DNA from 4 places in the Lysinibacillus sp. NPDC093197 genome. Region 1 is predicted to be linked to each of the others. Evidence: riboswitches for the same ligand, from Rfam matches in the RefSeq annotation. Region 1 holds a riboswitch; each other region holds the start of a gene.
What was found. Region 1 has a riboswitch for thiamine pyrophosphate ahead of thiC (phosphomethylpyrimidine synthase ThiC). Riboswitches for the same ligand answer to the same signal wherever they lie in the genome.
Positions count from the first base shown of each region.

Region 1 (3,190 bases):
CTCTGGATCTAACGATAAATTAAATTGATCGCGCCAACGAAACTCAAAGCGAGCCTTTGAAAGAGCGTCATCTCGCTGCTGTGCACCAGGATGACCTTTAGCTAAATCCGCTGCATGTGCCGCAATTTTATATGTGATAACACCTACACGAACATCTTCTCGATTTGGTAACCCTAAGTGCTCCTTCGGTGTTACATAGCACAGCATCGCTGTTCCAAACCAGCCAATCATTGCAGCGCCAATTGCTGATGTAATGTGATCATAGCCAGGAGCAATATCCGTCGTTAGAGGACCCAATGTATAAAATGGCGCTTCTTTACAAACTTCTAATTGCTTGTCCATATTTTCCTTAATAAGATGCATTGGCACGTGCCCAGGTCCCTCTACCATCACTTGTACATCGTGCTTCCAAGCAATTTGCGTTAACTCCCCTAGCGTTTCAAGCTCTGCGAACTGCGCCTCGTCATTGGCATCTGCAATTGAGCCAGGTCGTAATCCATCCCCTAACGAAAAGGCAACATCATACGTTTTCATAATTTCGCAAATTTCTTCAAAATGAGTATATAAGAAATTTTCTTGATGATGGAATAGACACCACTGTGCCATAATTGAACCTCCACGCGAAACAATACCCGTTACACGATTAGCTGTAAGCGGTACATAGCGCAGCAATACACCTGCGTGAATCGTGAAGTAATCAACCCCTTGTTCAGCTTGCTCGATTAGCGTGTCACGATACACCTCCCACGTTAAATCCTCAGCAACGCCATTTACCTTTTCAAGCGCCTGATAAATTGGCACTGTTCCAACAGGCACAGCAGCATTACGAATAATCCATTCGCGAGTTGTATGAATGTGCTTCCCAGTAGATAAATCCATAATATTATCAGCACCCCATCGTGTTGCCCATGTCATTTTTTCAACTTCCTCAGCGATGGATGAAGTAACAGCTGAATTTCCAATATTGGCGTTAATTTTCACGTGGAAGTTACGGCCGATAATCATCGGTTCCGCCTCAGGATGATTTATATTAGATGGCATTATAGCACGCCCTGCCGCAATTTCTGCACGTACAAATTCTGGTTTTAAATTTTCGCGAATCGCTACAAATTCCATTTCTGGCGTAATAATTCCTTGTCTTGCATAATGAAGCTGTGTCACATTACAGCCTTTTTTCGCACGTAAAGGTTTGCGAGAAAGCTTTGGAAAAACATTTTCCTTTATGCGCGGGTCATCCGCGTTGCGGAATCCATTATCCTCGGGCTTAATGGTACGTCCCTCGTATTCCTCTACATCGCTCCGTTCTTTAATCCACGCACGACGCAAAGCTGGTAAACCTTTTGTAATATCGACTTTGTAAGTTGGATCTGTATAAGGGCCACTCGTATCATAAACTCGTATAGGTGCGTTATTCTCTTCACCAAAGCTACCCGTTGTGGGGCTTAGCTTAATTTCACGCATTGGCACTAATATATCTGGACGTGATCCTTCTACATATACTTTTTTACTTCCGTCAAAGCTTGTCATAATGTTCATGTTTTTTTCGCTAACTGTTGTCATTTACTATTCCGCTCCCTTTTACGTAAATTATTAAAAGGACCGAATCTAGCCCACTCCAACAAGTAGCATTACAAATAAAAAGCCGAATCCAAAAAAATATTGGATCCGGCTGTACATGTAAGGTTACATTTATCGCAAAGTTCAAGGAGTGCGAAGTTCATTAACTTTCCCACGCTGGTATGAGCCAGATCAGGTCCAAAGGGTCAAGAAACCTCAATGCGTTTCCCTCTCAGCCCGACTCATCGGACTCCCCTAGTTAAGCTATTCAGTTTGATGCTAGTGTAACAGATATTCCTAATAGATGGAAGCCATTAAGTAAATAGTATTTCTGCCATATAAATTACGATTGTTACTGTAATACAGCTAACAATTGTTGAAAAAAGCACCGTTTGTGCAGCGGTTTCTGACCCTAAATCATATTCTAGAGCTAGACTCGAGCTATTACGTGAAGTTGGGAATGCACTCGCAATAAAGAGCGATTGGGCCACAACGCCATCTAAGCCGAGGACAAAAATGATAAGCAATGCAACAGCTGGACCTACTACAAGTCGTGTAAAACAGCTGACAAACACAGTTCTATTGAACATTGATTTAATTTCAAGCTGAGATAGTTGCGCACCGAGCGTAATAAGAGCAACTGCGATAAACCCATCAGCAACGTGGTCAATTGGAATACGGATAAATTGGGGAATGCCAATATTAAAGAAATTCATTGCCACACCGATAATGAGCGCATGAATAATCGGCATTTTCAGGAAGTCCTTCACAATGGCCATACCTGATTTAGTTGAAGAAATTAAATTATATAATCCATATGTATAGGTCGTTACATTTTGAAAAATAACGAGAATAACTTGAATGGCCACCCCAATTGGTTGTGTCACAAAAATCATTTGTGCCACCGGAATGCCATAGTTACCAGAGTTAATGAGTACAACACTATTTTTAAATACCGCTGCCTCTGTTTTCTTTAAACCTAGCCCCTTCGCTATAAAATGACTAAGCACCATTTGACTCCCAATAAAGAGCACAATAAATAATGCCACTTCACCGAGCACCGATAGTTCCACGCTCGTTTCATATAAATTTACAAATACGGCTGCTGGCATAAAACAATATGTAATAAGCTGGGATAGCGCTTTTAAATTAAATTGAAATTTCCTCTGTAAAAACGCACCAAGTACAAGCAACACTAAAATAGGCGCAACAATTTTAAAGAAAATCATACCGAGATACATCATGGAGGCGCCCCCCTTTCATCTTTCTATAGTAAAACTGTTCCCAAACTGGGTCAATGCCCTCTCCGCTCTACCGTTTACATAAAAAGAGACTGTCCTTGGAAAAGGACAGTCTCAACATGTCTACAAAAGCATCAAGAAGTTTTACCGGCGGTTTCTCAAAGGTTATCGACGGTTTCAGAGGGTGTATCGGCGATTCCCCCACGTTTATCGGCGATTTCCGAGGGTTTACTGGCGATTTCCTCGGGATATTCACTTTGCTTTGTAGAAAATTCAATAGCTTAATTATGCAAGTTTAAATCGATTCACGACTTCTTGTAGCTCTTTAGAGATTTGGTTCATATTGTTAATTGATTCTGCAACCTTTTGCATTTCTGCCTGTTGATCCACAG
Region 1 covers NZ_JBIVOH010000011.1:13,546-16,735, forward strand. The annotation lists gene thiC (phosphomethylpyrimidine synthase ThiC) at 1-1,560, opposite strand, end outside; TPP riboswitch at 1,710-1,824, opposite strand; gene ACIP9G_RS21000 (AEC family transporter) at 1,872-2,801, opposite strand; gene ACIP9G_RS21005 (methyl-accepting chemotaxis protein) at 3,084-3,190, opposite strand, start outside.

Region 2 (3,190 bases), on a different contig from region 1:
AAATCGGTAAGCAGGTTTTTCATTTAGCCTTGTTTATCACTTGGCTATTTTATGCTTCATCTAATGAAGTTAAAATGATTGGTTTATCTTTTGTAACAATAATTGAATGCTCAATTTGGGCAACTAATGATTTGTCAGGTGTAATAAATGTCCAGCCATCACCAGCTTCAACGATATGTTCTGCTTTCGCAGAAATAAACGGCTCAACTGCTAGCACCATACCTTCTTTCATAATTGTTGAATCCCAAGCATCGTAATAATTTAAAATATGGTTTGGCTCATCATGTAATGAACGACCTAATCCATGACCTGTTAAATTCATAATAACAGTTAAATCATTTGCATAAGCTTCACGCTCTACAGCTTTCCCAATTTGGTTTAATTTAGAACCTGCTTTTACTTTTGTCATAGCGCGATCAAAGGCACTTTTTGCTACGTGACAAAGTTTTTCTTTATCCTCGTAACCTTCCCCTACAACAAATGAAATACCTGTATCTGCAAAATAGCCATTTAGTGAACCGGATACGTCAATATTTACAATATCCCCTTCTTGTATAACACGTTGTCCTGGAATACCATGGGCAACTTCCTCATTGACACTAATACAAGTGTATCCTGGGAAATCATATTCTCCTTTAGGACCAGAAATAGCTCCTGCTTCAGCAAACATGCGGCCTGCAATTTCATCTAATTCAAGTGTTGTCACACCCGGTTTTGTAGCTACCTTCATTGCCTCACGAATTTCTGCACAAATGCGACCAATTTTTTTAAAGGCTTCAATTTCTTCTTGCGTTTTTACAATCATTTTTAACGTCCCTTTCATCTAATATCTATTCATTAATATAACATAACTTTATATGTCCATAACGCCAAACGCTTTAATTATTCTATGCTAACATTATTTCATAAGTACCATGCAAATAATAATCAGGCCTTTTTTGAAGTTCTTCGACTAAAAAATATTGACCAAATAACATGGAAACCTTGGATGATAAAAAAAATAGCATACTAAGTAACACTTAGCATACTATTTTCTCTTTTAGGACAGTCTTATAGTGTTTAAGATTTTCGCTGCATTAATTGTGGCGCAGCTGTAAATAATAGCACAGCAACAACTGCTGTTAAAATTGTTGCTGGAAGCATGTATGTTCCATTGTAAATGATTGAATAAATCCATGCGTTTTGCTCGCCTGCATACTCTGCAAAGAATACTGCACCTGCAAATGTGTGCGCAAGATAACGTAGGAATCCAGCTAACAACGTACCAATGACAATATAAACGGCCATTTTCTTTTTATTTAAAGCTGTTGCCGCTTTTAATACAGGTTCACGAACGATTGCCGCTAAACCTACTACGGTAAAGGCTACCCCGTAATCTAGTAATCCTTGAAGCCAGTGCACAATATAAGCACCAAACATTGTTTGCATAACACCAATCAATAGCCCGGTTGTGAGCCCTGATAAGAGGCCCCAACGAAATGCTATTAAGATGATTGGTACCATTACTAAGCTTACCGAGCCACCTTGTGCCCATACTTTAAAGGAAATTTGATCGAGTACAAGTCCTACCGCTGCGAAAATTGCAATTTCCACCAGCATGAGTAATCTTTTTTTGTCCATATTATTATTCTCTCCTTTGTTCCGATGTAGGATACAAGAGCAGGAATAGAAATCATTTTGATATGCATGTCAATCCGGCATAAAAAAACGATGCCAGGACAGAGCCTCACATCGTAAAAGTGTCGGTTTCTATCCACATCCCTACGCAAGCGTTAACTTACAGGTTCGAAGAGTAAAGGCATTACGTGCCCAGTCTCAGCTGACATCATCAGCTCCCCTTGTGGTCGTTACATCTAATTTTTTTGTTGAACACCCTCATTGTACGCAAACACTTTTGCAATTACAACCTTTTCAACATTAATTTTTTTGAAACTTTCGAGTTTTCTATGCGTAAATAATTAAAAAGGAGGGACTACTATGGAGAATCCAAAAATTTTATCTGCCTTTAGTTATCTCAGTATTTTTTTTGCACCATTTATCGTTCCGTTAATCGTTTATTTCGTGTCAAAAGATAGCGATGTCAAGAGACACTCCATCAAAGCACTTATTTCTCATTTAATACCGTTTGTCTTTGGTATCATTTTCTTTATCGTCTTTATATTTTCTACTATGTCATTAAACACGTTTGATCCTTCGTCTAATGGGAATACATTTATTATCATATGGTTTGTATCTTTTGGTATTTATTTACTCGTTTCGTTAGGCATAGTCATTTGGAATATTGTCCAAGCTGTACGAGTTATTCGTTAAAATTTAGTACTAAGGAGCTGTCGTATTCATGAAAGTATCGAAAGTAGTTAAAACTGCTATAAAATTAGCGCCCATCGTTATTCCGATTGTCAAAAAAGTGGTCGCAGCAAAAAAAGGAACAACTCCAAACGTAACGACACACAAAAAATAATAGCCAATGGGCTCCTATAACGTAAAAACCCACTTCGCTTTCCTGCGGCGCAACAATCTGTAAGCCGCAGGAGGCTTCGTAGGTTTTTACTTTGTTATACATAAATTGTTTGAGTGACTGGCACTTTTTTGGGGTCTAACCCTACTCCCAGTGCCCTAAGAATTCAGAATTGTTTGAGTGACTGGCACTTATTTTACTTCAAAATGTGTTGTACTATGTCCGCTCAACGTTTTTTCAACGTGTAATACTGCCGGCATAGCAGCCTTTAAATCGGCTACATGTGAAATAACACCAATCATTCTTCCAGAGTCTTGTAAATCAATTAGCGTATCAATCGCTTTATTTAACGCTTCCTCATCCAATGAACCGAAGCCCTCGTCAATAAACATTGTTTCAATACGAATATTACCTTGGAAGCTTTGAATTACATCGGCCATACCTAATGCAAGACTTAATGATGCATTAAACTTCTCCCCACCTGATAATGTTTTGACATCTCTTAATTGATCTGTATACGCATCATAGACATCCAACCCAAGCCCACTTTGCTTCGCATGTTTCTCTAACCGATCGGAACGACGCAGTTCAAACTGTCCATTTGATAAATGGAATAAACGAATATTTGCTGCCGCAGTGATTTTATCTAAATAATTAATTTGAATATACCGCTCAAATGAAAGTTTTTTCGGATTTTGACCATTCAACACTGTGTAAAGCTCTTTTACACGA
Region 2 covers NZ_JBIVOH010000010.1:55,516-58,705, forward strand. The annotation lists gene ACIP9G_RS20470 (hypothetical protein) at 1-2, shown strand, start outside; gene map (type I methionyl aminopeptidase) at 50-805, opposite strand; gene thiT (energy-coupled thiamine transporter ThiT) at 1,060-1,620, opposite strand; TPP riboswitch at 1,742-1,849, opposite strand; gene ACIP9G_RS20485 (magnetosome magnetite crystal formation protein family) at 1,978-2,310, shown strand; gene ACIP9G_RS20490 (hypothetical protein) at 2,339-2,461, shown strand; gene ACIP9G_RS20495 (AAA family ATPase) at 2,650-3,190, opposite strand, start outside.
Region 2: another riboswitch for thiamine pyrophosphate. It lies ahead of thiT (energy-coupled thiamine transporter ThiT); the one in region 1 lies ahead of thiC (phosphomethylpyrimidine synthase ThiC).

Region 3 (3,190 bases), on a different contig from region 1:
ATTATTGAGTGCTGCCATAAAACGATACTCTGTCGGTGTACAACATAATACATTTACTTTAAATTTTTCAAGCAATGACAAATAAGTTGACGCATCAAATTTGCCTTTATAAACAAATGCCGTAGCACCACTTCCTAAAGTTGCTAGGAATGGACTCCAAATCCATTTTTGCCAACCGGGCGCCGCAGTAGCCCATACTATATCATTTTCTTGAACACCTAACCAATTCGGTGCCGTTGTCCGTAAATGAGCGTAACCCCAGCTATGTGTATGAACAGCCGCCTTAGGATTGCCAGTTGTTCCACTTGTATAGGCTAAAAAAGCATTGTCAGTACTTTTTGTCGGTGTAGGATTCGTATAGTCTGTAGGATGCTCCTCCATTTTTTCAAGCAACGGTTGCCATGGTGTATGAGCATGACCAATAACATATTGCAAAATACCCTTTAAGTTTTTCACTTCGTCAAATTGCTCAATATATGGCTCGTAGGCAATTATTCCTTTTGCATTTGCATGTGTAATTCGGTATTCAATATCCTTTGTACGCAACATTTCCGAACTAGGGATAATCGTTAAGCCCGCTTTTAATGCCGCTATGTAGACGATATATGCCTCGACAGATCTTGGAACCATAACTAAAAGCACATCGCCTTTTGTTAGTCCCTGCGAAGTAAATACATGGGCCGCCTGATTTGCTTTTTCAAGTAAAGTTGCATATGTAATATGTTGAATTTCTTCATGATTATTATAAACAATTAATGCATTTTTAGTTGGGTCCTGAGCATATTTCTCAATCTCCTCAACAATGTTATACCATTCTGGTGCGATTAAATCCTGTCTTTTCATAATAACTGCCTCCTTATTGCTAGGTTTATTATAAAACTCATTTTTTATTATTTTCAATGGATGAACCTTATTTTAAGAAAGTCATGACAATTATCATGGTTTATTATATGGCATCAGTCACTGCTTTCCAGATAATGATAAAATGCTATTGAATACTGTGGATAGGTATGTTACATTTTGGACAACTAAAAACTTCATGATTGCGGGGGGACTCATAACGAGTTGAGAAGGTAAAACCTGACCCTTTGAACCTGTTAGTTAATACTGACGTAGGGAGCAACACACATCTTATTATTGATGATAAGCTCTTTTTACGTGTATATTTCGCACGAAAAAAAGAGCTTTTTTGCATGCTTACGTCCGTCCAAAAAAAGGAGGACTACGATGATTTTTCAAACTATTCGTAAAAAACGACCACTCATTCATTGTATTACAAATTATGTTGTGGCAAATTTTCAAGCAAACGGCTTATTAGCAATTGGTGCTTCGCCTGTAATGGCAGATGAATCTCTGGAAGTTGAGGAGATGGTATCGATTGCATCAGCCTTATTGATTAATATTGGCACGCTTACTACCCGTACAAAAGAATCGATGTTACTTGCTGGAAAAAAGGCAAATGCGCTAGGTGTACCGATTATTTTGGACCCAGTTGGTGTTGGAGCAACAAATTTACGTAAACAAGCGATACAGCAATTATTAGAAGCCGTTCATTTTGCTGTTATTCGTTGTAATATCGGTGAGCTTGCCGCTATTGCTGATGTTCATTGGCAACAAAAAGGAGTAGATAGTGGTAGCGGTTCAATTTCTGTTAAAGATAAAGCAAAAGAAATTTCTAAAAAATATAATTGTATTGTTATTGTAACTGGTGAAAAAGATTTTATAACTGACGGAGAGCACTCCCAATGGATTATTGGTGGACATGCTCGAATGACAGAAGTTACAGGAACTGGTTGTTTGTTAAGTGCCATTTGCTGTGCAGCTTATATTGCAGGTAATGAGCCATTTTCTCAGTTGTGCAATACATTAACGTGCTATAAAAAAGTTGCTGAACATGCCGCTTCATCCGCGCCATATAACGGTGATTTTGCAGTTTCGGTCTTAAATGAATTACACCGTTTATCCAAGGACGGTGAAAAATAATGCATATTGTAACAACAATAGCCGGCTCAGATAGCGGTGGTGGAGCTGGTATCCAAGCTGATTTAAAAACATTTCAGGAATTAGACGTATTCGGGACATCCGTTATAACTGCTTTAACAGCACAAAACACATTAGGAGTGAACGGTGTACTTCCAATTGAACATGCTTTTGTAAATAAACAACTTCATTCACTACTGGATGATTTTTCAATTAGTGCAATAAAAACAGGAATGCTTTTTTCTTCAGATATTATTCATACAATTGCACGAGCTCTGTCTAATTTAAATATTCCGCTTATCGTTGATCCTGTAATGATTGCAAAAGGAGGAGAAAACTTATTACAACAAGAAGCAGTTGAGGCATTAAAAAAAGATTTATTACCTCTTGCTACAATCGTAACGCCTAATATTCCAGAAGCAGAGACACTTACTGCTAGAAAAATAAACAATTTATCAGACATTCAGCAAGCTGCTCAATCATTATTAAAATTAGGTGTTCAATGTGTCATTATCAAAGGCGGACATTTACATGACGATCATTTTGCAACAGATTATGTATTTTTTGAAGATGGCGAATCATTTTCAATGCAATCTACTCGAATTGCAACGAAAAACACGCATGGAACGGGATGTACATTTTCTGCTGCATTAACCGCTTTTATTGGTCAAAAAAAACCTTTAAAACAAGCAATTATTGAAGCGAAAAAATTTATTCAATTAGCTATTAGCCATGATTTATCGATTGGAAATGGCAATGGACCAACAAATCATTTTGCTTACAAAAAATTTCATGATACTTGCGAGGTGACCATACATGAAAAGGAGTGACTTACAGCTTTATTTTATAATGGGCACAGCGAATGTGAAAAATAGACAACCTTTAGAAATACTTGAGGCAGCATTGCAAGCAGGTATTACGATGTTTCAATTTCGTGAAAAAGGACAACATGCATTGACGAATGAGCACTACGAGCATTTTGCACGTCAATGCCAAAATCTATGCAGGAAATATAACGTTCCCTTTATCGTCAATGATGATATCGACCTTGCCCTTAAGCTTAATGCAGATGGTATTCACATAGGTCAAGATGATTATCCCGTCTCACTAGTACGACAAAAAATTGGACAAATGATCCTTGGTGTTTCTGTCCATACAGCTACTGAATTGCAAGTTGCTTTAAAATATGGAGCAGATTATATAGGTATTG
Region 3 covers NZ_JBIVOH010000006.1:119,543-122,732, forward strand. The annotation lists gene mbcS (acyl-CoA synthetase MbcS) at 1-843, opposite strand, end outside; TPP riboswitch at 1,038-1,136, shown strand; gene thiM (hydroxyethylthiazole kinase) at 1,228-1,983, shown strand; gene thiD (bifunctional hydroxymethylpyrimidine kinase/phosphomethylpyrimidine kinase) at 1,983-2,810, shown strand; gene thiE (thiamine phosphate synthase) at 2,797-3,190, shown strand, end outside.
Region 3: another riboswitch for thiamine pyrophosphate. It lies ahead of thiM (hydroxyethylthiazole kinase); the one in region 1 lies ahead of thiC (phosphomethylpyrimidine synthase ThiC).

Region 4 (3,190 bases), on a different contig from region 1:
ATTACCTGTTGAGATGGAGATAAAGGGTAAAGAGCAATTGCCATCGCTAGGACTTGTCATCGTACTTGACCGTTCAGGAAGTATGTATGGCTCAAAATTAGAGCTAGCGAAAGAAGCGGCCGCACGATCAGTTGAAATGTTACGCGATGAGGATACGCTTGGGTTTATTGCCTTTGATGATCGTCCTTGGGAAATCATTGAAACTGGACCGCTTGGTAATAAAGAGGAAGCAGTCGATACGATTTTATCGGTAACTCCAGGTGGTGGTACGGAAATATATAGTTCACTTGCAGCGGCATATGATAGTTTGGCAGATTTAAAATTGCAGAGGAAGCATATTATTTTATTAACTGATGGACAGTCGCAATCAGGCAATTATGAGGATTTAATTGAAAATGGTAAAGAACAAGGGATTACACTTTCTACAGTGGCGATTGGACAAGATGCAGATGGCAACTTACTACAGTCATTAAGTGAAATGGGTAGTGGTCGTTTTTATGATGTCATTGATGAACAAACAATTCCTTCAATTTTATCACGTGAGACAGCCATGATTTCCCGTACTTATATAGAAGACAATCCATTTTACCCTACAATTTATAATGCAACTGGATGGAATGCACTCTTTGCAAATGGTGTGCCACAAATGAATGCATATATTGGTACGACAGCGAAGCAGGGAGCTGCTGTGATTGCCGAAAGCGAGAAGGAAGACCCTGTATTGGCTCAATGGCAATATGGACTTGGTAAAACTTTCGCTTTCACATCAGATTCGACAGGGAAATGGGCTGGTGACTGGGCAAGATGGCAAGGATGGGGATCATTTTGGCAAACAATCATTTCGCAAATGCTACCAAGTTATAATGATGTAGCCTATGATGTACGTCTTGATACAGATGGCTCATTTATCATCACGGACCCGACAAATGAAGCTGCCTTTTTAGATATTGTCGCTGTTGATGAATCTGGCGAGGAGCTTGATTTGCAGCTTGAAACGATTTCTGCTTCGCAAGTACGTGCAGTCGTCCAAGCTAAACCAGGGTTGATTTTTTTCCGTATTGCTGACGAAGAACAGGCGATTTACCAGGCTGGACTAAGCGTACCGTACAGTGCAGAATATGAATTACGTCCAGTGAATGAAACACTTGTCGAGCAACTAACGAAGCAAACTGGTGGCTCTGTCTTGAAAGAACCACAAGATGTGTTCCGTAAGTTCACTAACAAAGGAGCAGAGCGCCAAAATATTGCAACATGGTTATTATTAACGGGGATGCTATTATTCTTCGTAGATATTACGATTCGACGCTTTGGCTGGAGCTTCATAACAAGGCATAAACAAAAAGAAAAGTCTGTAGAAGAAGCAACTGTACAGTCGGAAGACACGAACGTTGCACAGTTATTAAAAGGGATGAAAAAACGCTCTTAATTAAAAAAACGATAGCACATTGCTAAAAGCGTGTGCTATCGTTTTTTTTATAAACATAGCTACTTCGTAATAAGAAGATGCGATGCGGTTTTCTTTAGACTGCTAGCAATCATAATACCAAGAAATGCCCCAATTAAACTAGATGTAAAAAATGCAGGCATAAAAAATAATGCTCCTACGGACGTTCCCATTAATAACTGCGCATATGGTACAGCGACTAATGAGGCAAGGATACCAGTGCCAAATACTTCACCAATACCAGCAAGCCAGTAGTTGCGACTGTATTTATAAGCAAAGGCTGCACATGCCGCACCGATGACGCTTCCAGGAATCGCTAAAAGAGAGCCTGTGCCTGTTAAAATACGAATCAATGATGTAACTATAGCAACGACGATGGAAGGCATAGGACCTAATAGAATGGCACAGATGACGTTGATCGCATGTTGTACAGGATAAGCACGTGCAATGCCAGTTGGAATGGAGACAAAAATAGAACCTGCTACTGCAATAGCTACTAATAAAGCCATCGTAGTTAGTTTTCGAATAGACATGATAGATACTCCTTTTAGTTTTGTGCGATGAATCGCCGATAGAACCCAGTGAACCGCCGGTAAAATGTGACAAATCGCCGATAGCACTTCCGAAATCGCCGATAAAACCGGACAAATCGCCGGTAGACCTCGCAAAATCACCGATAGCACTGTCTAATGAATACAAAAAAGCCGCTTCCTTGTCACGAAAGGAAGCGGCCTTGCATTTTAAATTACACGAAAGCAAGCGTCGCCACTTCCCTCCGCTAGTGTGAACTAGATCAGGTTCAAAGGGTCCGTATATGAGCATATACGTCTCAGCCTTGTAAAGACTCCCCTAGTGGTGTTAAACGATTTAATTTTTCGATAATAAATGTACCATATTACAAATAATTGTCAATGGACTAATTTGCATCAGGCTGCATAAGATGCGGCGCCTTTTTCAATGTCCAAATAAGCGCTAGTAAGAAGCATGTCATTAAAATAATTGCCCCAAATATATACGGGCTGTTCATATTCCAATCGAATAAAAGACCCGCAAGTGCAGGACCAATCATATTTCCAAGGCTCATATAGGCATTGGTAAGTCCAGCGGCTAAACCTTGTTCATTGCCAGCAAGTTTAGAAATCAGTGTGTTGACGGCTGGGCGAATCAGTGTTGTTGCCGTTGAGAAAATCGTTGCGACAACTAAAATAAGTGCGAAGCCAGAAACAAATAATATTAGGAAAATAGCTACAGCAGCAATAAATAAATTGACTAATACAACTTTCATTTCCCCAAAGCGTTTAAAGAGTGGTGTTATGATGAACATTTGCACAACAACACCAAATGCGCCACCGACAGTTAAAATGATCGCAATATCAGTAGGTGTGTAGTTAAATTTGTCTGTCACAAATAATGATAATGTCGTTTGGAAATTGGCGATGCCGAACGAGAACACTAGCATAATAACCAACATAACAAAGTATGGCATTTGGACTGAACGTGCCATCTGCCTCACGAGATTGTCTTGCTTTTGTGCTTTCTGAGCTGCACTTGGTTTTGTAGAAGGTAATAACAACAATGAAAGGATAGAGGCAATAATAGCAGCTCCTCCAGCCATAAAAAATGGGAAATGCAAACTAACTTTAGATAGGAATCCACCAATACCTGGTCCAATCATAAAACCAAGAGACATAGCGGCACCTAACATGCCCATTCCTTTACCTCGTTCTTCATACGTTGTGATATCTG
Region 4 covers NZ_JBIVOH010000008.1:195,127-198,316, forward strand. The annotation lists gene ACIP9G_RS18900 (VWA domain-containing protein) at 1-1,426, shown strand, start outside; gene thiW (energy coupling factor transporter S component ThiW) at 1,486-1,977, opposite strand; TPP riboswitch at 2,198-2,305, opposite strand; gene ACIP9G_RS18910 (MFS transporter) at 2,361-3,190, opposite strand, start outside.
Region 4: another riboswitch for thiamine pyrophosphate. It lies ahead of thiW (energy coupling factor transporter S component ThiW); the one in region 1 lies ahead of thiC (phosphomethylpyrimidine synthase ThiC).